Linked DNA regions of Hyphomicrobium denitrificans ATCC 51888. The protein of the gene in region 1 binds, or shares a complex with, the protein of each later gene. Links are inferred from orthologs where the notes say so. Each region holds a gene or a part of one and is shown on either strand. Other genes may lie near its edges. The genes, in order: trxB and trxA.

The links.
Region 2: the proteins of trxB (region 1) and trxA are in contact, whole or in part, in a crystal structure (PDB 1F6M), measured with the Escherichia coli proteins. The link is inferred for Hyphomicrobium denitrificans ATCC 51888 from one-to-one orthologs.

The regions. Positions count from the first base shown.
Region 1 is NC_014313.1:3,436,648-3,448,091, forward strand. Bases 8-2,923 are described here. They hold trxB (thioredoxin-disulfide reductase), read right to left. Parts: upstream 1,992-2,923; coding sequence 1,023-1,991; downstream 8-1,022. Other genes in these bases: HDEN_RS16670 (LysR family transcriptional regulator), read right to left, coding at 20-907; HDEN_RS16680 (MFS transporter), read left to right, coding at 2,141-2,923. Outside these bases: more of HDEN_RS16680, read left to right, coding at 2,924-3,445; RadC family protein, read right to left, coding at 3,442-4,206; map (type I methionyl aminopeptidase), read right to left, coding at 4,219-5,052; HDEN_RS16695 (OmpA family protein), read left to right, coding at 5,162-6,325; rplS (50S ribosomal protein L19), read right to left, coding at 6,480-7,175; HDEN_RS16705 (L,D-transpeptidase scaffold domain-containing protein), read right to left, coding at 7,387-9,060; tRNA (guanosine(37)-N1)-methyltransferase TrmD, read right to left, coding at 9,268-9,999; HDEN_RS16715 (DUF1330 domain-containing protein), read right to left, coding at 10,060-10,347; HDEN_RS16720 (L,D-transpeptidase family protein), read right to left, coding at 10,444-11,439.
Region 2 is NC_014313.1:2,359,713-2,370,960, reverse strand. What follows is about bases 1,407-4,126. They hold trxA (thioredoxin), read right to left. Parts: upstream 3,073-4,126; coding sequence 2,740-3,072; downstream 1,407-2,739. Other genes in these bases: addA (double-strand break repair helicase AddA), read right to left, coding at 3,172-4,126; HDEN_RS11395 (cysteine hydrolase family protein), read left to right, coding at 2,055-2,654; HDEN_RS11400 (DUF779 domain-containing protein), read left to right, coding at 1,577-2,005; HDEN_RS11405 (DUF779 domain-containing protein), read left to right, coding at 1,407-1,500. Also shown: adh (aldehyde dehydrogenase), read left to right, coding at 1-996; more of HDEN_RS11405, read left to right, coding at 1,126-1,406; more of addA, read right to left, coding at 4,127-6,762; double-strand break repair protein AddB, read right to left, coding at 6,759-9,875; HDEN_RS11375 (nucleotidyltransferase family protein), read right to left, coding at 9,875-10,630. UniProt on the Escherichia coli protein: Participates in various redox reactions through the reversible oxidation of its active center dithiol to a disulfide and catalyzes dithiol-disulfide exchange reactions.

The DNA.
Region 1 (11,444 bases):
ATCAGGAAAGCTTCGCGGTTTACCGAAACCGGCTGATCTTGGATACCAGAAAGTCGCGCAAAAGCTGGACTTTTTTCGAGGCTTTCAATTCCTCGGCGTAGGCGAAGATCAGGTTCAGCGAGGGCTGCTCGAATTCGGCCAAGACGGGCACGAGGTCCGACTGCTCGTCGCTCATGTAGTCGGGGATCATGCCGATGCCGATGCCGGCCTGGATGGCGTACTTGATCGCGACGACGCTGTTGACCCTGAGCGCAGCCTCGCGCGGCGCCGCTCCTTCACGCCCGGCCTTCTCGATCCACGACATGGCGTCGAGGTGCTGCGCCGGAATGCCCGTGTAGGCGATAATCCGGTGCTGATCGAGTTCGGCCAGCGTTTTCGGCGTTCCGTGCTTGCGCAGGTACTGGGCGGACGCGAAGGCGCGAACCCGGCTTTCAAACAGCGAACGGCGGATCAGGTCGGCCTGTTCCGGCTCGCGCGTCCAGATCGCAACGTCGGCGGCACGCATGCCGATATCGACCTGGTCGTCGTTGAGGATCAGCTCGACGCGGATTTCGGGATAGAGGTCGCCGAATTCCTGCAGCCGAGGCGTCAGCCAGATCGTACCGAAGCCGATCGGCGCGGTGATGCGCAGATCGCCCGACGGTTTCGAGGTCGAGTCCGACAGCAGCGTTTCGGCGGTCTGAAGTTTCGCGAACACCTCGGCGACGGTGCGATTGAGAAGTTCGCCCTGTTCCGTCAGAACGAGGCCGCGGGCGTGACGATGAAAGAGCGTGACCTTGAGGTTCGCTTCGAGGGCCGAGATCTGGCGGCTGACTGCGGACTGGCTCATGTGCAGCTGCTCGCCGGCATGCGTGAAACTGCCGGCCTCCGCTGCCGCGTGGAAAATACGCAGTTTGTCCCAATCCATCTTCAACGCTTTCGGTAATTGGCCATGTTGCACCCGATCGGGCGCGGCTCTGAAGCGGCGGCGAAGTCTAGCGAAACACGGTCACGTTACAATGCAGTGTTGGTCAGTCGAGGCGTTATTCGGCTGCGTCCGCTTGGGCTTCGACTTTGGCGAGATACCGTTCGGCTTCGAGCGCGGCCATGCATCCCATGCCTGCCGCCGTCACAGCCTGACGGAAAACCTCGTCCTTGACGTCGCCTGCCGCGAACACGCCCGGAATCGCCGTTGCCGTCGAGTCGGGCGCCGTAATCAGGTAGCCAGACGGCGTCGTCTCGAGCTGGCCTTTGAACAGCTCGGTCGCTGGCGCATGACCGATGGCGACGAAAAATCCGTCCGCCGGAATTTTGGACGTCACGCCGGTTTTGACGTTCTTCAGAACGACGCCTGTGACGGACTTCGGCGTCGTCGTCCCGACGACTTCCTCGACGGCGCTATCCCAGATGACCTCGATCTTCGGGTTCTTGAACAGGCGCTCCTGCAGGATCTTTTCGGCGCGCAGAAAATCGCGACGATGGACGAGCGTCACCTTGTTGGCGAAGTTCGTCAGAAACAGCGCTTCCTCGACGGCGGTGTTGCCGCCACCGACGACCACGACATCCTTGCCCTTGTAGAAAAAGCCATCGCAGGTGGCGCAGGCGGAGACGCCGTGCCCCTGGAAATGCGCTTCCGACGGCAGACCAAGCCAACGCGCCTGGGCGCCGGTGCAGATGATCAGCGCATCGCACGTGTAGATGTCGCCGCTATCGCCTTCGAGGCGGATGGGCCTAGCGCGCAGATCGACCTTGTTGATCTGGTCCATCACGATATTGGTGCCGACGTGCTCGGCCTGCGCCTGCATCTGCTCCATCAGCCAAGGGCCTTGGATCGGCTCGGCAAAACCGGGATAGTTCTCAACATCGGTCGTGATCGTAAGCTGGCCGCCGGGCTGGGAGCCCTGAATGAGCGTCGGAGCGAGCATGGCGCGGGCCGCGTAGATGGCTGCCGTGTATCCGGCCGGGCCGGAGCCGAGGACGATCACCTTGGAATGGTGCGGTTTCTTGGTCATGGTTCAAAGCTCCGGGAAGGGCAGATAATTAGGGGACGCGGGATCGGATCGTCAATGACAGGCAGGGCCGGCGCGGCAATAGGGGCATCCGTCAGGCGTGCGCGGAGAGCCGCTGGCCTATTTTGGTGCAAAACCGGGAGTCTGATTGGATGAACGAGCAGCCGACAGCGCCGCCGGTGCTCGGAATGCGAGAGAGAATCAGGGCCATCCTGATCGGCTCCTCCGGCAATCTGGTCGAGTGGTACGATTTTTACGTCTACGCGGCGTTCTCGCTTTACTTCGCAAAGGCATTCTTTCCGGCAGGCGATCAGACGGCGCAGCTCCTCAACACGGCCGCCATCTTCGCAGTCGGGTTCCTGATGCGTCCGATTGGGGCATGGCTGTTCGGGCGCATGGCGGACCGCCACGGCCGGCGTGTGGCGCTGACGACGTCGGTTCTGCTGATGTGTTTCGGTTCGGCGCTGCTCGCCGTTACACCCGTCTACGCGACGATCGGCATCGCGGCGCCGATCATCCTGCTTGTGGCGCGGATGATCCAAGGTCTGAGCCTCGGTGGCGAGTACGGCACGAGCGCCACTTATCTTTCCGAAATGGCGACAGCCGAGCGGCGCGGTTTCTATTCGAGCTTCCAATACGTGACGCTGATCGGCGGGCAGCTCGCGGCCATGCTGGTTCTGGTCGTGCTGCAGAAATTCGTTCTGACTCCGGCCGAACTCGATGCCTGGGGCTGGCGCATTCCGTTCGCGATCGGCGCGGCTCTTGCCGTCGTCGCTTACGTCATGCGGCGGGATCTCGCCGAGACGGAAGCGTTCCATCGCTCAAAGCGGCGTGAGGGCTCGCTCAAGGCTCTGTTCGCGCATCCGAGGGAAGTCGCGATCGTCGTCGGATTGACGCTCGGTGGCACGCTCGCGTTCTATACCTACACGACCTACATGCAGAAATTTCTGGTCAACACGTCGGGGTTTTCGAAGGATACCGCGACGCTGATCTCGGCTTCCGCGTTGTTCGTCTACATGCTGATGCAGCCCGTCGTCGGCGCGATCTCGGACAAGATCGGACGACGTCCCGTGCTGATCACGTTCGGCGTGCTCGGCGTCCTGTTTACAGTGCCGCTGCTCACTGCAATTCAATCGACGCAAGATCCGCTTACAGCCTTTTTTCTTATCTTGGCTGGGCTCGCGATCGTATCATGCTACACAGCGATCAACGCCGTCGTGAAGGCGGAGCTGTTTCCGACTTCAGTGCGAGCGCTGGGCGTTGGATTGCCCTATGCGCTGACGGTGGCGCTGTTCGGCGGCACGGCCGAATATATCGCGCTCTGGCTGAAGCAGGCCGGACGCGAGACGGACTTTTTCTGGTACGTTACGATCTGCATCGGCCTCTCGCTCGTCGTCTACGCAACGATGCGCGACACGCGCAACGACAGTGCGATCAATAAAAGCGAAGGTCCTTAGATCAATCGCAATGCCTTGAGGCTGGCGTGGCCGTGGCGGCCGACGATGACGTGGTCGTGGACAGTGACGCCCAGCGGTTTCGCGGCATCGATGATCTGCTTCGTGACGTCGATGTCGGCGCGCGACGGCGTTGGATCGCCCGACGGATGATTGTGCACCAGGATGATCGCGGTTGCGGACAGTTCGAGCGCCCGCTTCACGACTTCGCGGACATAGACGGGCGTGTGGTCGACGGTTCCGCGCCCCTGGACTTCGTCGGCGATCAGCGCGTTCTTCTTGTCGAGGAAGAGAATGCGAAAATGCTCGCGATCTTCGAAGCCTTGCGCGAGGCGGAGATAATCGAGGACGCCGCTCCAGGATGACAGCGCGGGGCGCGATTTGATCTCGCCCCTGGTCAGGCGTTCTGCCGCCGTCTTGATCAGCTTCAGTTCCTGGACGGCACGGTCGCCGACGCCTTCGATCTCCTTCAGGCGATCCGGCGGGGCCGAGACGACTTCCGCAAACGAGCCAAAGCGAGCGAGCAGGCGTTTCGCGATCGGCTTCGTGTCGATGCGCGGAAACGCCCGAAACAAGATCATCTCGAGAAGCTCGTAGTCGGGCACCGCATCCGCGCCGCCGTTCGTGAATCGCTCGCGCAAGCGCCCGCGATGTCCGGCCTTGTCGTCGACGGCTTTTTTTGTTTTGAGCGGCGCGCCGCCGAACAGCGCGCCCTGCTCCGCGGCACTTGCCTTATCGTCGCCAGACCCGTTCGAGTGCGACATCGGCTATGTCCGTCAGGCGGCGGCGCGCAACTTGTAAGGCGGGAAGTCGTAACCGGCGGGCGACGCGGTGAAGATTTCGCATCCCGTTTCGGTGACGCCGACCGTGTGCTCGAACTGTGCGGACAGCTCGCGATCCCGCGTGACCGCGGTCCAGCCGTCGGCGAGAATTTTGACGTGCGGCTTGCCGAGATTGATCATCGGCTCGATCGTGAACAGCATGCCCGGTTCCAGGATCACGCCTTCGCCCGGTTCGCCGTAGTGGAGGATATTCGGGCGATCGTGGAAGACGCGCCCAAGTCCGTGGCCGCAGAAGTCGCGAACGACGCTGCAGCGCTCATCTTCGGCGAAGGTCTGGATCGCGGCGCCGATGTCGCCGGTCGTGTTGCCCGGCTTAACGACCGCGATGCCGCGCACCAGGGATTCGTACGTCACGTCCATCAAGCGTTGGGCGCGGCGCGAGACTTCACCAGCGGAATACATCCGGCTGGTGTCGCCATGCCAGCCGTCGACGATCAATGTGACGTCGATGTTGATGATGTCGCCGACACGCAGCGGCTTGTCGTTGGGCATGCCGTGACAGACGACGTGATTGATCGAGGTGCACGTCGCGTAGCGATATCCGCGATAGTTGAGCGTCGCCGGCAGTGCGCCATGATCGAGGGCGAAGGCGAGCACCAGATCGTCGATCTCAGCCGTCGTGACGCCGGGCTGCACGATGGGAACAAGCATATCCAACGCTTCGGCGGCAAGCCGTCCGGCTTTGCGCATTGCAGCAAAGGCTTCCGCATCATGGAGCGGGATTTTGCCGTCGCGCGTGGCGCTTCTATTTACTTCAACGTTCGACATGTTGCTCCGGACTGGAACTTATATGGCTGCGACTGCAATTTAGTGCCAAACTATCCCGCTATAAAAGAGCGCCTTTGCCAAGGGCGCCGCGAGCACAGGAGGAAAACCCATGTTGCAATTCCGTGCGCCTCTCCTTGGAGGGGTCTCTTGCGTCGGGCTGATGTTTCAATTCGCGAGCGTAAATATAGGGCATGCGACGACGACGGTCGAGATGCTGAGCGCTCGTGACGCGACCCGCGTGCAATCCACTTCCAGTCCACTGCCGCAGCTGATGCGCGACGGCGCTGTTCAGTTCAGTTCGGGAACGACCCGGGCGACGATCAAGGTTGCGCAGGACGACTCCGCGCCTCCGGCGACCGGCGGTCAGGCGACGACCGATTTCTACGGCGACAGCGCGGCAGCTGAAAACCCGGCGTGGGCGGCTGAGGCGAAGTTCAACCCCGACTACGCGGCGAACTCGTCGGACGCGCCCGCCGCGTCGGATGACGCAGCTGAGGCAGCGCCATCGGGAAGCGAAACATCCGGCGAAGCGGCTGCAACTCAGACGGCCGAGGATACGTCTCCGCCTCCAACGGGTGGGACAGCGACAACGGATTACTACGGCGGATCGCCGTCGCCGCAGAATCCGGCGTGGGCCGCTCCGGCCAAGATGAACCCGGACTATTCGAGCGAGCCGGCCGCACCTGCGGAGACGGCTCAGCCAGCGGCAACGGAAGCTCCGGCTGCTGCTGCATCTCCGGCCGAGGAAGACGCAGCACCGCCTCCGACCGGTGGCAAGGCCACGACAGACTATTACGGAGGCAGCGCAGCTCCGAATAACCCGGCCTGGGCGGAACCTGCAAAAATGAATCCCGACTACAACGCCGCCACTGCGCCGGCGGCATCGGAAGCAGCGGCACCCTCAGGGGAAGCATGCCGCGAAACGGTTGCAACGAATGCCAAGGCCGCGACGCTGCGCTTTAATGAGGACAGCGCTGCCATCGCTCCGGCGAGCCGCACCGCGTTGTCGGCCCTCGTAACGGCGCTGAAGGCTTGTGCCGGTGTCGTCGTCGAGGTTCGCGGATTTACGGACAGCGTCGGCTCATCGGAGGGCAACCAGATGCTGTCCGAGCTTCGCGCGAAGAAGATCGTCGATTTCCTGACGAAAGCGGGGGTCGAAGCGTCGAAGCTGACGGCTGTCGGCAAGGGTGAGGACGATCCGGTCGCCGACAATGAAACGCCGGAAGGCCGCCGTCTCAACCGGCGTGTCGAGTTCGTGCTTTCGGGTCAGTAAAGGCCGCGATGAAAGACTGAGATGCGGCGGCTTCATCGGCCGCCGCTTTTCTTTTGGCTATCGCAGTCCTGCGTTTGCCCAAGGGCGCAAAAAGAAAGCGCCGGACACGAGATCCGGCGCTTCATCCTTGGACGTCGATTTCAGATCAGCCGACTTATTCCTTGGCTTCCTCAGCCGGAACTTCAGCGGCCGTGAGTTCGGCGACGAGGCGCTGCGCCTGGCCGATCCAATCCTGCTTCTCGATGGCGCCTTTGAGGTTCAGCGTCTCATCGATGTTGGCGATGTCTTCGTCCGACAGGTTGGCGATCTGTTCGATCTTGTAGCAGTTGAGATGCTTCAGGCGGTTCTGCAGGTCGATGTCGATGCCGTTGATACGGGTCAGATCATCGGCCTCGCCCTTCGGCTTCTTGAAGCCCTTCCAAGCCGCGTTGAGACGGCGTGCGCGCGCGTCCGTGCGCTCGAAGATGCGGGCGGCTTTGCCGCGGCGGCCGCGGAGATAATAGAGCTTCGCGCGGCGGACCTTGCCGCGGCGGAGGACTTCGATCTCGGCGATGTAGGGTGAGTAGATCGGGAAAACGCGCTCGACGCCTTCGCCGTAAGAAATCTTGCGAACCGTGAAGTTCTCGTTGAGGCCGGCGCCCGAGCGGGCAATCACGACGCCTTCATAGGCCTGGAAGCGGACGGTCGGCTCTTTCTCGACCTTCTTCTTCTTGTCTTTCGGGTCGGCTTCGGCCGACTCGATGACCTTGACCATCACCTTAACGGTGTCGCCGGGGCCGAATTCAGGGATGCCGCGCTTGGAAAGGACGGCGTCCATCTGCTCGCGTTCGAGCTGTTGGATAATATTCATCTTGTTGATTCCGTTTCGTTTTTTGATGACGCAGAGGATCGGCTGGCGGTATTTCGACCGAGCCGGTCATGCAAGCCCCTGATGGGCTACCCGTTTGAGGGGAAGTCTTGTTGGCCCCGCTGATACTCGAAGAGCCCCCCGTTGTCGAGTGGAAAGGGGCGCTCCGATGGTTTGTCGCGCAAGACTTAACGCGACGTTTCCAGCCTCAGCCTCAGAGCCCGAAGGCGCTGCCGATGATGTCCCCGAGCGTCGCGTTCGTTTGCGCGGAGCGCCGGGTGGCGGTGGCAGTGTCGCGGCCGCGAGACTTGGAAGCGACCGCGGCCGGATTGAAGCTCGGCTCGACCGGCGCGAGGTGATTGCGGCCCTTCTTGATTTTCGACCATTGCCCGTCGAGCGCCAGCGTCACGCGCTTTTCGTGGCCGTAGACGTCGTTGAAGGTTTTCAGTTTGCCGTCGTCCGTGACCCAGGCGGTGAAATAGACGAGGTGGATCGGGATTTCCTTCGAGATCGGAACCTCGTTGTTGAGGGGACCCGAGCGATCGAGCTCGGCGATCTTGGCGGCATCCCAGCCCTTGTCTTCCTTCAAGACCATTTCGGCGAGCTGCATCGGATTTTGCACGCGCAGGCAGCCGTGGCTCAGCGTGCGCTGGGCGGGACGGAACATCCATTTGTCGGGCGTGTCGTGCATGAAGATCGTGTGCTGGCTCGGGAACGAAAACTTCACGCGGCCGAGGACGCTCTTCGGACCGGGCGGCTGGAGCACGATGAAGTTGCGAATGTCGGTCGACGACCAATCATATTGGCGCCAGTCGACGCGGCGTCCGTCCTTGGTCTGGAGCTGAAGGCCATACTGGCGCATGAGCCCGCCGCCGCGAATGAGGCTCGGCCACAGCTCGTTGACCATGATGCTTTCCGGCACGCGCCATGCCGGGCGAAGCACGACGTATTTTAAAGGCCGCGAGAAAATCGTCGATTTCTTATCGACTTCGCCTGCAACGATCTTGGCGGAGCGAATGATTTCGCCGTCCTTGTAAACGTACTGCATGAACTCGGGGATGTTGTTCAGCACGTAGAAGTCGCCCATGTCGGGCCACATCCAGCGCCACATCTCCATGTTGGCGCGAAGACGCTTGGCGGCGGGGCTGAGCTTCGCGAGGTTCCCGTTGGCGGGCAGCATCGTCACGTAGAGCTGGCGCAGCTTTTCGAACTGCGGCTGTTGCGGATGCAGGCTGCGTAGGTAAGCGTCGGGTTCGTGCGAGTCCGCCAGAGCCTTGATCACGGTTGCGGGGTCGATCCACTGCGGACGGCGGTCGAATTCGGTCGTCAGCATTTCGGCGGGGTCGGGAATGCGTCCGCCACGCGCGAAGCGCGCGTATTGCAGGGCTGCTGTCGAGTACTGGATTTCCGCATCGGCCAGCGTGTCGGTGTCGGTCGCGGTCAGCGCGCCGTTTTCGAGCATCGGAAGTTTGAAGGCGCTGGCGTCGAGACCGTAGGCGTTGGCGTTTTCGATTTCGGTGATGAGGGCTTTGGTTTCGGGTTTCACGCCGGACGCGGTCACCCAAAGTCCGTCGCCGTGGCGCGCCGCGTAAAATTCGGTGAGCGCCGTCTGATCCATTTTCTCGCGCTCGTCGTCGGATGCCTTCGCAGCGGCGAGCTTCGAGCGCGCGACGCCGAGGACCGGATCGTCGGCGGCTGCCGCCGGCGCGACGGCGTCGGGCGTTGAAGTGGCTTCGGGGGTTGCTTGCGTTTCGGGCGTTGCTTCGGGCTGTGCGGGCGCAGGCGCTGCCTGTGCCGAAGTTTCGCTCGGCGTTGGGTCCGCGAAAGCTGGCTGGATCATTGCCAAAGCCGCAACCGCGCCGAACAGAATGCTCTTGAAGTTCCCCATTGCCCCGTCCCGATCGGTCACGCACGCACTGGCGTTTAGCTCTTTGTTTTGTCGTGCTTCTTATCGGAAAACCGGTTCCCACTTTTCCGGAAGCACTTTCGCGCGACCCGCCGCATATGCCGCGACGGGCGCGCCCCGAATCTTTCCCCAGACGCATTTGTCCAGGAAAATCCTGACCATGCAAAGGCGAAGGTTTGATGGCGTGCTTTAGGAGCGCTTTTGGTGCGGCGGGTGTAGCAGATCGGGCCGCCGGTCGGCCGTCAATTTCTCAGATTGTTCCCGCCGCCACGCCTCGATTTTCTTGTGATCGCCGGAAAGCAGAATGTCCGGGATGGCACGGCCCTGCCAGTCGCGCGGCTTCGTGAACTGGGGATATTCGAGCAGGCCAGTCTCGAAGCTTTCGCTGGTGAGGCTTTCGCTGGCGCCGAGGACGCCCGGAAGCAAGCGGATGCAGGCTTCGATCAGGACCATGGCCGCGACCTCGCCGCCTGCGAGGACGTAGTCGCCGATCGAGACTTCTTTCAGCCCCTTGGCGGCGATGACGCGCTCGTCGATGCCTTCGAACCGCCCGGCGAGCAGCGTCACGCCCGGGCCTTCGGCCAGACTACGCGCCAAGCTCTGCGTCAGCGGTGTGCCGCGCGGCGACAGGTAGATCAGCGGCGCATCGGGCGAGAGCGTTGAGGCGTGATCAAGCGCCGGGCCGAGAACGTCGGCGCGCAGCACCATTCCGGCACCGCCGCCTGCGGGCGTATCGTCAACCTGACGATGCTTGCCGAGGCCGAAATCGCGGATCTGGAGCGTGTCGAGCGACCAGATGCCGGCGTCGCGCGCCTGGCCCGCGAGCGAAACGCCGAGCGGTCCCGGAAATGCGTCCGGGAACAGCGTCAGCACGAGCGCGCGCCACGGCGGACGGCCATCGCCCGAAGGAAAGTGCGGCATCGCAGGAGCCTCGCGTGAAGTGGTCATCCGATGCGATCGGCTTCGGATGACCGGAAAAGATCAGACGCCTTCGACGACGGTGATGTCGAGCGTGCCGGCGCCCTGGCGGAGCGCTTTGGCTTCGGCGTATTCCGGCGACGTCGCATAGCCGTGGGCGTGCTCGTAGCTCGGGAATTCGAGGACGACGTTGCGCGCGGTGCCGTTGCCTTCGACGATCTCGTGGCGGCCGCCGCGCACGATCGGCTTGCCCTCGTACTTGTCGAGCGCGATTTTCGATTTCGCGACGTAAGCCGCCCACTTCTCAGGGTCGGTTACGGTGGCGTGGGCGATGACATATCCCTTCGGCATTGCGGTCTTCCTGCTGTGATGTTCGAACGCCGTGGCATAGCCGGTGCGAGGCGGCTTCGGCAACCCGTGGGCAGAAAGACGGAAAACCGCAGCGGCTCAGGGATTGAGCAGCGGCTGCACGGCGCCGAGGCTGGCGTCGCTGCTCTGGCGGGACGGACGGCTGACGGTCGCCGTCGTCGAGCCCCAGCTCAAGCTCGTGAAAAAGCCGCCGATGCCGGATGAAGCTTCGGCCGATTTCAATTTCTTGCCCTGGGCTTCGAGACTCGGATCGTTCTTGGCGAGGCGCTTGGACATGCGCGGCGACAACGGTGCGAGGCGTTTGCCGATCAAGGTCGGGCAGGCGGCGTTCGGGTCCATGCCGACCGGCGTCAGCGAATTGACGACGTAGCGCTTTGAGCACATGCCGACCTTCGGCGGTTCCCGCGTCTCGGCAAAATCGTCGTAGGCCTGTTTCAGCGGAGCCCAGGTCGTGCGTGCGGGATTGTCGGCGTGGCGCTTGATGTTCGAAGCGGTCATGCGGAACGGGAACACGTGCACCGGAACGGATGGTTCGCCAGCCGCCAGCGCATCGCGCACGAAAGCGTAGATTTCTTCGATCAGCTTGTCGGACATCGCGAAGCAACCGACGCTGCGGCAGTCGCCGTGCACCATGATGTAAGCGCCGGTTCGTCCGAGCGCGCGGTCGAGCGCATTCGGATAGCCGATGTTGAACGCGAGATGGTATTTGCTGTCGGGCTTCATGCCGCCGGGTGTCGCCGCGTAAAACCCTTCGGGCGACATGCGGTCGCCCTGCGTCTGCTTCGGGCCGAGCGTGCCGCCCCAGTTGCAGATCGGGAATGTTTTCACGAGCGCGTAGCGGCCGTTCGGGCGCGCCTTCCAGACTTCGAGTTCCGACTCTTCCTTGAAGACGCGGATATAGACCGGCGCTTCCGGCACAATCTCTTTCATCAGGAGCGCGGCTTCGGTCGTGGCGGGAAGCGGTTTGGCGGCGGCTTGTTCCTCGGCGCGCGCGGCGTGAAGCGCAGGGAGCGTACCCAGCAAAAACAAAACCGCAGCGAGCCAATTTGCCCGCTCCATTGTACGCCACAACATCTGCC
Region 2 (11,248 bases), 1.1 Mb from region 1 along the record:
GCCCCGGCACTCGCCGCCGGCAACTGCGTCGTGCTGAAGCCCGCCGAGCAGACGCCGATGTCGATCATGGTTCTGATGGACATCATCGGCGATCTTCTTCCCGAAGGCGTCCTCAACGTCGTCAACGGCTTCGGCGTCGAAGCCGGCAAGCCGCTCGCACAGAACAAGCGCATCGCCAAGATCGCCTTCACCGGCGAAACGACGACCGGCCGCTTGATCATGCAGTACGCGTCCGAAAACATCATTCCGTGCACGCTCGAACTTGGCGGCAAGTCGCCGAACATCTTCTTCGCGGACGTGATGGACGCGGACGACGAATACTTCGACAAGTGCCTCGAAGGCTTCACGATGTTCGCCCTCAACCAAGGCGAAGTCTGCACCTGCCCCAGCCGCGCGCTCGTCCAGCGTTCGATCTATGAGAAATTCATGGAGCGGGCTCTGCAGCGCGTCGTGAAGATCAAGCAGGGTCATCCGATGGATGCCACCACGATGATCGGCGCCCAGGCTTCGAACGACCAGCTCGAAAAGATCTTGAGCTACGTCGAAATCGGCAAGGGCGAAGGTGCTCGCGTTCTGACGGGTGGCAAGCGTGCCGACCTCGGCGGCGAACTATCGTCCGGCTACTACGTCCAGCCGACGGTTCTCGAAGGCCACAACAAGATGCGCGTCTTCCAGGAGGAAATCTTCGGACCGGTTCTCGCGGTCACGACCTTCGAAGACGATGCGGAAGCGCTCGCGATCGCCAACGACACGCTCTACGGCCTGGGTTCGGGCGTGTGGACGCGTAACGGCACGCGCGCCTATCGCATGGGTCGCGCCATCCAGGCCGGCCGCGTGTGGACGAACTGCTATCACGCCTATCCGGCGCACGCCGCGTTCGGTGGCTACAAGATGTCGGGCATCGGCCGTGAAACGCACAAGATGATGCTCGATCATTATCAGCAGACGAAGAACCTGCTCGTCAGCTACAGCCCGAAGGCGCTCGGCTTCTTCTAAGGCTTTAGCACGCGGGAGTTTTGGCGGGGCGCGTTCGGTCAACGGATGCGCCCCGCTTTCGTTTCGGTTTCAGGAATTGAGCCGTTAGTATCCGTCAGCTCTGCGAGCCCTTCGGAACACGAGGCGCGAATGTCGCCAGTTCAGATCTCCGCAACTCCCGAGGCATGCGCCGCCTTGCGTCGCGTCGCGACCGAGCATGGTCCGCTGATGTTTCACACTAGCGGCGGCCGCGTTGGCGGGCGGCAATATCCGATCTGCCTGCCAGCTGAAGCCTTGCGTCTCGGCGCGCGCGATCATCTGCTCGGAGAAGTCGAAGGCGTTCCGGTCTACGAAATGGAAGACCGGGACGGCAGCGTCGCATGCCGCGCCGATTCCTACGTTCTGGACGTCGCCGCTGGGCCGGCGATCGGATTTTCGATCGGAGCGGCGCCGGGCCGGCGCTTTACCCTGACGCCGGTTGCAGAAAGTGCCTGCACCGATCATATCAAGAGAGAAAAATCGTGAAGTTGCTCGATATCGCGGATCGAAATCTATCGTTTGCCCGGACATTCGCGATGCAAGGCATCCTTGGAGGAAACGCATGTCCGTTGTAACCCCGGAAAAGTCCGCGACGACGGCGACGCGAGTCTCGTGCACTCAGCCGTCGCAAGATCTGATCAAGAAGCTCGAAGGGCTTCACGGACCGTTGCTGTTCCATCAGTCGGGCGGCTGCTGCGACGGCAGCTCGCCGATGTGCTATCCGCGCAAGGAATTCAAGGTCGGCGCGCAGGACGTTTACATGGGAGAGATCGGCGGTCAGCCGTTCTACATGGGCCGGTCGCAGTTCGAATACTGGCAGCACACGCATCTGATCATCGACGTCGTTCCGGGACGCGGTTCCGGATTTTCCGTCGAGTCTCCCGAAGGCGTTCGTTTTCTGACGCGGTCGCGCGTATTTACCGACGCAGAAAACGACGAACTTGATGCACAGGGCCCGCCGCCGACAGGCGCAGAGCATCCGCCGGTCTGATTGGCGGCCAGAAATTTATTGAGAAAACACATAACTAGGGAAGTAACGCATGACTGCTTCAAAGACCCTTCGCGACATCACGGGCATGGGCAATACGCCGACGACCGTTGGAAAATCCGCCCTCGTGCTGATCGATTGCCAGAACACGTATCGCGAAGGAATTATGCAGCTTGAGGGCGTCGAACCCGCACTGGTCCAATGCGAGAAGCTCCTTGCGCGCTATCGCGATGCGGGCCGGCCCGTCATTCACATTCAGCACGACGCCGGCGCTGGCACGCCCTACGACGTCAAAGATCGCATCGGCGCCATTGCCGACCCTGTGAAGCCGCGCGACGGCGAGCCGGTCATCGTCAAGAATTATCCGAGCTCATTCGAGAAAACGAACCTCGACGAGCTTCTCAAGGGATATGGAGTTGAGGACGTTGCGCTCGTCGGCTTCATGACGCACGTCTGCGTCAACTCGACGGCGCGCGCCGCCTTCAACCACGGCTATCGCCCGACGGTCGTCGGCAACGCCACGGCGACGCGCTCTCTGCCGAGCCCGACCGGTGGCGTCACATCAGCCAAGGACTTGCACGAAGCAAGCCTGACGGCGCTGCACGACATCTTCGCCGTCGTCGTGCCGAGCGCGGACGACATCTCGAACTAGCTCCGACACGTTCGGAAGCTTCCCCAAAAATGGAAAGGCCCCGCATCTGCGGGGCCTTTGTCGTTCTGCGGAACGTCGCGTGGACTTATACGGACGCTGCGACGCTGGAATTGATCCAGTCTTCGAGCTTCTTCTTCTGGACGATCGCGCCGGTGTGCTGCGCGGCGACCTTGCCGGCCTTGAAGATCAGCAGCGTCGGCATGGCGCGAATGCCATAGGTGCCGGTCACGCGCGGATTCTCGTCGACGTCGACTTTGACGACCTTGATCTTGCCGGTCATCTCCTTGGCAACCTGATCCAGTGCTGGAGCCATGGCCTTGCAGGGTCCACACCACGTGGCGTGGAAGTCAACGAGCACCGGCTCGTTGGACTTTAAGACTTCGTCGTCGAAGCTTGCGTCTGTTACTGCGTTAGCCATTGTTTATTCTCCATTTCGGGCCGGGGGTTGGGGGAAGCCGGACCCGCTTAGTAGCGCTCGCGCGTACCCTTAAAACTGATCCCAGAGGTAGGTATTTCGTCAGGAAGCGTCAAGACTCTGGACATCGAGGTCCCAAAGCCGTGATTGGTAACCGTCGAGCACATCGGCGGGAACTTCCATGAGGCGCGGCCCATCCGTCCAGAGTAGCGCCGCCTTGACGCGGCGGCCCGGATAAATCTCCCCTAGCGCCAGCCTGTAGGCCGCTAGCTGGTAGAGATAGGCGGGCGCGACAAATCGGACTTCCGAGGGTGGCGGCCGGTTGGTTTTGTAGTCGACGATCAAGACCTCATCGTCGGTCACGGCCAGCCTGTCGATCTGGCCCGAGAGGTCCAGCGCCGGTCCCGAGCCGCTAGGGCGCGGAATGACGGCCGCGATCGGAACCTCGGCCATGCTGTTGGGGCCGAACAGGGGCGCGAAATCCGCCGACGACAGGATAGCCAGCGTCTCGCGGACGATGCCGTCGCGCGCCTTTCGCGACAGTACGGCGCCGCGTTTGGCGACGAACGCGGTTGCGATTGCCTCGCGGCCGCTCGCTGCCACGGACGGAAGATGCTGCAACAGTGCATGCGTCAGCGTCCCGCGCAGGAAGCGATGCTCGCTGTTTCCAGCCAGCGGCGACGGCGCATCGTACGTGGCGGCGGCATCGGCTTTGGCAGACATGATCGGCTCGCCTTCCGCATCAGGAGCGTAGGGCTCAAGACGCGACGGTGCGAGTGGCACCGACAGCTTTGGTTCCGGCCGCGCACGTTCCGACGCGAAGGCAGGCCTCTCCTCGCTTTCGAGCTGACGCGTTTTCTCGCCGCGCGATTGGTCGAGTTCGGCGGTCTGCGCCGTTTCGATGCGCCACACCTTTTTACCGTTGTCGTCGATCTCTTCCGCGACAGGGAGGAGCGCTTCCGAAATCGCATCGTACCAGCAGGACTCGGCGCGGCCTTTCTTGCCTTCGAAACCCGCGATGTAGAGCCGGTCGCGCGCACGCGTCATGGCCACGTACAGCAGACGATTTCGCTCCTCGTGCTCGCGTGCTTCCCGTCCGCGCCGCGCGATGGTGACGGCCTCAAGCCGCGACGTGCCTTTGACCGTCCATACGATCGGCTCAGGAATGTGGTCGGGCCGCGGAAGGCCGGACAGCCGGACGAGGCTCGCAGCCGAGAGGTCTCCGGACGCCGTCGTACATGTGTCGGGAAGGAACACGATCGGAGCTTCGAGACCTTTCGCTCCGTGCACCGTCATGACGCGAACTTCGTCGCGGCCATGATCCATGTCGCGCTTCACTTCCGGCGCGATGGCGCGCAACTCGGCGAGAAACTGCGTGAGGGACGGCGGCGTGCCGTCATCGTAGCTCAACGCAAGATCGAGAAACTCGTCGATCACATCGGCGGCTTCCGGCCCGAGGCGGCGCAGCATTTTCTCGCGCGCCCCGTCGCGATCGAGCACGCTCGAGAAGAATTCGAACGGCGGCGTGAAGTCGGCCTTGGCGCGCCATCGCTTCAAGGTCTCCGCTGCGTCCCTGTACTCGGGTTTGACCCCGGTGCTGTCGAGCAGGGCCGACCAAAGCGTCTTGCTTTTGCGTCCCGGCGCAATCGCCAGCAGATCATCGTCATCGAAACCAAAGATCGGACCTTTCAGGACGGCCGCGAGCGCCAGATCGTCTTCGGGCAGGATGAGGAAATCTCCGAGCGCCATGAGATCCTGCACGGCGATCTGATCGGTCAGCGCGATGCGATCCGATCCCGCCACTGCGATGCCGCGCCGCTTCAAGGCTGCAACCATCGGCACGGCGAACGGATTGCGCTTGCGCACCAGGATCAGAATATCGCCTGCACGGATTTCGCGTCCCTGCGACTCCAGCCGCTCGCCGCGATCGAGCCAGCCTTTGATCGTGTCCGCGATGCGTTCGGCAAGCCGGTTTGCGGGCGAGTGCTCGCTCGTGTCCGACAGCGGCGCCCACGGATCGGCGGCATTGAGGTCGTCGGGCTTTTCAGTCGGCCACATTTCGACGAGACCCGCATGGCCAAGCCGAATGGCGTTGTGCTTCGGCGGTGGTCCACCGGCCGTCAATCCTGGAGTCTTCGCGGCGTCGGCGAACACCGCATCGACGGCCGCCAGAACCGGCGTCACCGTGCGGAACGACATCGTGAGTTCGATCGACTTCCAGATGAGCCCGGCATCGCGCGCAAGAGCCGCGAACCGGATGCCCGCGTCGGCGAACATTTTCGGGTCGGCGCCCTGGAAGGAATAGATCGACTGCTTTTCGTCACCGACGGCGAAGACAGTACGAGGCGAACCGTCGCGCGTGGCCGCTCCCATAAAGAATTCGTGCGCCAGCGCTTTGACGATGTCCCATTGCTCCGGGCTGGTGTCCTGCGCTTCGTCGACGAGGATGTGGTCGAGACCGCCGTCGAGCTTGAAGAGCACCCATTGCGCTTGCCCGCCGTCGCCTTCGAGCAGCGATTTTGTCTTCAGGATGAGATCGGCGAAGTCGAGCGCCCCTGCGCTGCGGCGCGCTTCCGTGTAGCGGTGCAGGATGATACCGGCAACGACGTAGAGCGCCATCGAGGATTCGACGAGCGACAGAGCTTTCAGTTCTTTAGAAAGCGCGAAGAGACGCTGCTGCGCGGCAAGACAGCGATCGTTGAGGCCGGGTTTCGACGACGCAAGCGCCTTCGTCATCAGCGTTTTGCGCGGCTCGCCGGTCGCGGTGAGAAAGTATCCGGAAAGCGCTTCGAAGCGGCGCGGCGCATCCGTCAGCCCGGCAGCCGATTGCAGAGTCGGCACATGACCGGTATCACTCGCCTTGCCGGTCGCAAGGTGCTCGGTCAGCTCCCGCAGATCGCTTTCGGAAAGAACGTACGCGCATTCCTCGTGCAGCTCTCGAACTGCAATTGCTGCGCGAACGCCGAGACTCTGACGCAGATGCCTTTCGATCTCCGCGACGTCGGCGAGCGTCGCCCCAGCTTTGGCCTCGCGCCGGTTCGCGACGTCCAGCCAACGCCGTTCCTCGACGGCATTGCTGATCAGCTTGTCGAACTGCGTATCCGTCGCATAACGCACGATCACGTCGAGCGCACGTCCGAGCGGCGTCTCAGGCTCGGACGTGGCGTCGAGCAGTGTCTGCTCGATGGCGCGCGCCTTTAGATCGCCGGCGGCGGCGTCATCGAGAATTTTGAAGTCGGGCGGCACGCCCGCTTCGAGCGGAAACCTTTGCAGCAAACGTTCGGCGAATGCGTGGATCGTCTGAACCTTGAGGCCGCCCGGCGTTTCGATCGCGTTGGCGAAAAGCCGCCGCGCCAGTTGCAGCGTTTCGACAGACACGTCGCCGCCGGTCACTTTGCGAATGTCTTTTTCCAACTCTTTTTCGTCGGCCGTGACCCATCCGGCCAGACGATCGAAAACGCGGCGCGACATCTCCGCTGCGGCGGCTTTCGTATAGGTGAGGCAGAGAATTTTTTCGGGCGACGTTCCGGCGAGGAGCAAGCGCAGAACGCGCAACGTCAGCACGTGCGTCTTGCCCGTCCCCGCGTTGGCCCTGACCCACGCTGAGGCGAGCGGATCGGCGGCGTTGCCCTGGTGGAGGTCGGTCTCTGCGCGCAGCGCATCGAGAGAAAGACGTTTGGTTTCGAGGTTCATTGTGCCGCCTCCTCGTCGACATGGGCGGACCATTCGGCGACGCGTGCCAATTGCGCGTAGGCATCATAGTCGTAGCTGTAACTCGGGCGGCGAAGCGCGCGATAAGGCGTCGCCGGATCATCGAATTCGGCAATCAAACGTTCGAGACCTTGGCGCGCTTGCGCCGCGAGCGTTCCGATATCGTTCGACTTGATTGCGCGTTCTTCGCCCGCCGGTTCACCACCCGACGCGCGAATGTAGCGAAGCGCCTCGACCGTGCGTCCCGCGAGATTGGGAAATCCTGTTTCCCCAAGCGCGATCGCGGCTTCGAGCGGCAACTGCGGCGAGCGTCCGTTCTCGACCCACTCCTGCTTCGGGATGGCGCCGGTCTTGTAATCGGTGATGATGACGGCCGAGCCCGTGTCGTCGATCCGGTCGGCGCGCGCCGTGAGCGTGAAGGGATCCGGCGTCGGCGCAAGCACGAGGGCTCCGGAGATTTCGGCTATGACGCTGCGAACGCCCTCGCGGCGTTTCTCTTCGCCCTCTGCGAACCACGAGAGAAAGCGTTTGAGCCGCGGCATCCAGAATGCCGCGATGCGCGCGTTGCCCGTGTAGGTTTGAAGTACGTCCGCCGCGATCTTTTCAAGTTCTGCGAGCGGATCGTCCGGCAGGCGATCCGGAAACGCGTTGGCAAAGCGCGAAAGAACGTCGTGAACGAGCGCGCCGCGCAGGCTCGCGTCCGGAGACGCGCCGAGCGGCGGCAACGGCTCGAGCTTCAGGATATGGCGCGCATACGTCGCGTAAGGATTTGCGATCCAGCGTTCGATGTCGGTAACGCTCATGCGGCGCGGCCTGAGCGCCAGCGCAGGACGCGGTTCCGGCGGCTTGATGGCGATGCGCTTGCCCACGATCCGGTCGCGCGCGCGCGCCCAAGCAAGCCAGGGCTTGTCTGCGACGAGCACGCTCTCGAGCTTCATGCCCTTGAGCAGCGCGCGCATGCGCATCAGCCAGCGCGACGGCACGGTCGGCACGCCATCGACCTTTTCGGCGCGCGTCAGGTAGATCGTTTTCGCTCCGAGCAGCGAGGTGAAGTCGTGCGCGGCGCGGCCGATCTCTTCTTCCGGAGACGGCAATCCGAGATCGCGCCGCATCGGACGATTGAGCCACGCACCCGGCTCCGCGGCTTCCGGCCAGGTTCCCTCGTTGAGCGAACCGAGCACGAGAACATCCGGCTGCTGCAGACGCGCTTCGAACGGTCCCCAGATGGAGATGCGCGGATGAACCGCTGTGCGTTCGCGCACGTTCTCGCGGGCCAGCAACGTCGCGTAGAGATCGGCGTAGTCGGCCGCGGAAATGGCGACCGCTGGCGTTGCGTCGTCCAACAGCTTCGCAAAAAAGCGCGACGCCGTATCTCCGGACTCGCCTTGCCAGAGCGGATTGGCGGATGCCTCGGCCGCCGCATCGTCGTCCGGCAGCTGTGCAAGCGCTTCTGCGGCTTCGGCATGAGCGCGAGCGAATTCCGCCAACGTCTGATCGCCGTTCGCCGCATATAGGTCCGCCAACGGCTGAAACGCAGCAGCCAAACGGGCGACAAGCTCACGCGCGCCGTCGCAGTCCTCGGACCAGAGCCTGCGCGCGGCCGGGTGCATGCGTTTCTTTTCCGCGCGATCGCGTTCGGCGGTTTCGAGCGCCGCCCGGATGCCGTCGAGCCCGTGCCCGAGGTACGACGTCCGGAACGCGCTGATCTCCAGCGCCCGCGCATATTTGCGGATGTCGAATGCGTTGAATTTCAGCCGGCACAACGGATGCCGGAGCAGGGCCATCGTTTCCGCCGGAGCAAACTCGCTGACCATCGCGCCGATGACGAGCGCCAGGAAAGCTCCGGGCACCGTTTTCGCGAATGGCCGTCCGGCGCTGTCGTCAACGCGGATGCCCCACGCTTCGAGCCGGATCGCGACACGCCGGGCGAGAAGACGATCGGGAGAAACGAGGGCGGCAGTCTGGCCCGGTGTCTCGATGGCTTCCCGCAAAATCAGCGCAACGGTTTCAGCTTCATCCTGAGCCGACGGCGCTTCGATCAGCGATATCCCGGCAAGGGCCTTCTCAAGTTCGCCTTTGTCAGCCGTCGTCGCATAGCGATGCCATTGATCGGTCGAAGACGACGGACGCATGGATTCGCTGACGAAGGCCGAGCGCGTGCGGTCAACATCGCCGGCCTCAAATCCCGGCAGCGTGAGCACCGCGCCACGTTCGACGTTGAGCCCGTCCAATAATTTCTTCAAGCCGAATTGCGGATGCTCGGGATGGCCAGAAACGATCGCGCTCCAGCTGGCATCGTCCAGCGATTGATCGAGCGCCGGAAGCACGATGGCTCCGGACGGACGAGCGGCCACCGCGCGCATCAATTCAACGGTCGCGGGTATGGACCCCGTAATGCCGGCGACGATCACGATTTCGTCCGGCGCGAGCTTCGCGATGCGCTCGGCCTCGGCGAGGATCAGCGCATTGCGGCGTGCTTCGGGCGAGGTCATGCCGCTGGCTTCGAGATGCGCGGGCCAGAACTCGGTCACGATCTTGAGAAAGTCGACGGTCTTCTGCCAGTGCTCGGCATAGGTTTCCGGAACCAGATTTTGAATGTCTGAGAGCGAGACGTTCTCACGCTCGATGTCGTCCATGAGCTTGCCGAGTTCGGCCGCGAGACGCGCGGACTGGGCTGGCGTCGAGCCAGAACTTCTGTCGGCGTCCGATTGCGCCATCGTTGCGCGCCAATGGCTGATCAGCTGCATCAGGACCAGCGTTCGGTCGAGCGGATCGATTGCGGGAGGTTGATCGAGCGCCGAAGCACTCGACAGACCATCGCCTGCGAGAGACGAGATCAGCGAACGATCGTCATCGCCTTCCGAGATCGGCCGGATGCGCGGCATGATGATCGCAGGCGTGTTCGCGACGGACAGAAACGCGTCGCGTGCAGTGCGGGCGGCGCGCCGCGTCGGCAGAAGCAGCGTGATGTTCGGCAGCTTGAGCAGATCGGGTGCGGCGCCGCCCGGAGCAGGAAGGTCGCCGTTCAGGATCGCGCGTGCGACGGCCTTGAGGAACGGCACGCCGGGAGGCAGCGTGAAAATGTTCGCAGCCATCAGTCTTCTCCCGGAAGCGTCGAGCCGGCCGTCATCGAATTCGCGATCGCGTTTTCTGCTTCGGCGATTGCGGACGGCGTTCCGACGTGCATCCAAATCCCTTCGAGCCGCACGCCGAACAGGCGGCCTTTCTCGATGGCGGCATTCCAGGGCCGGTTGAGCGAGAATGCGCCCTTCGGCGCGCCGTCGAAAAGCCTCGGATGCGCAATCGAGACGCCCGCGAAGACGAACGGCGCGAGACGCGCGCCGGTCTGCCGCGTCAGTCGTCCGGAAGCGTCCATCTGGAAATCGCCAGCGCCGTCGTAACCGACGCTCGTTGCGATGGGCGCGACCAGCATCAGGCTGTCCATCGTCGCGTCGTCCCAGGCGTCGATCAGACGGTCGAGATTGGACCCCATGCCCTCGACCCAGATCGAGTCAGAGTTGTGAATGAGGAACGGTGCGTTGCCCAACTTCGGAAGCGCCTTTGCGACGCCGCCTCCGGTATCGAGCAATTCGCCGCGTTCGTCGGAGATGGTGATCTTGGGAGACTTGCGATCGCGGAGATGGTCCTCGATCTGATCGGCGAGGTAATGGACGTTGACGATCGCGTCCGTGATGTGCGCGTCGGCCAAACGGTCGAGCACCTGATCGATCAGCGGCGTTCCGGCAACCGGGACGAGCGGCTTCGGCCGTGTCTCCGTCAAGGGCCGCATCCTCTCGCCTTTTCCGGCGGCGAGCACAAAGGCGCTGGTCGGGCGCTTCGTGGAGGTCATCGGCGAGTTCTCCGGAATTCGGTTAAATCGTCAGCGGTTGCGCCCTGAGCTTCGGAGGCAGGTTCCGGTCATACCACGCCGAAAGTGTCAGCAACCCCTCATGCCGGAGATCGCGCTCGAGATACCCCCAGATCCTTGGCAGATGCGCGAGGTATTGCCGCTTGCCGTCACGCATCGCAAGGCGTGCGAAAATGCCAAGGATTTTCGTGTTCCGCTGCGCGCCGAGGGCCGCATAGGCGAAACGGAATTCCTGCGAATCGAAAGCGGCGTCGCGTTTCGTCATCGCCTTGAGGTAATGCTCGAGCAGGTCCCGCTCGATGGCCTCGGAAACATCGATTCGCGCGTCCTGCAGCAGCGAGACGAGGTCGTAAGCCGCCGGCCCGCGCATCGCGTCCTGGAAGTCGATGATTCCAACATCGCGCGGGGGTGCGCGGTCATCGAGCGCGATCAGGTTCGGCGAATGATAATCGCGCAGTAGCCATGAACGCGGCTGTTGCAAGACGCGTTTGAAAATGCGCCGCCACTCGGCGGTGAATTCATCTCGTGCGGCTTGAGGTGCCGGGCTTCCGTGCAACGCGGGCCAATACCAATCGAGCAACAACTGCGTTTCGATATCGA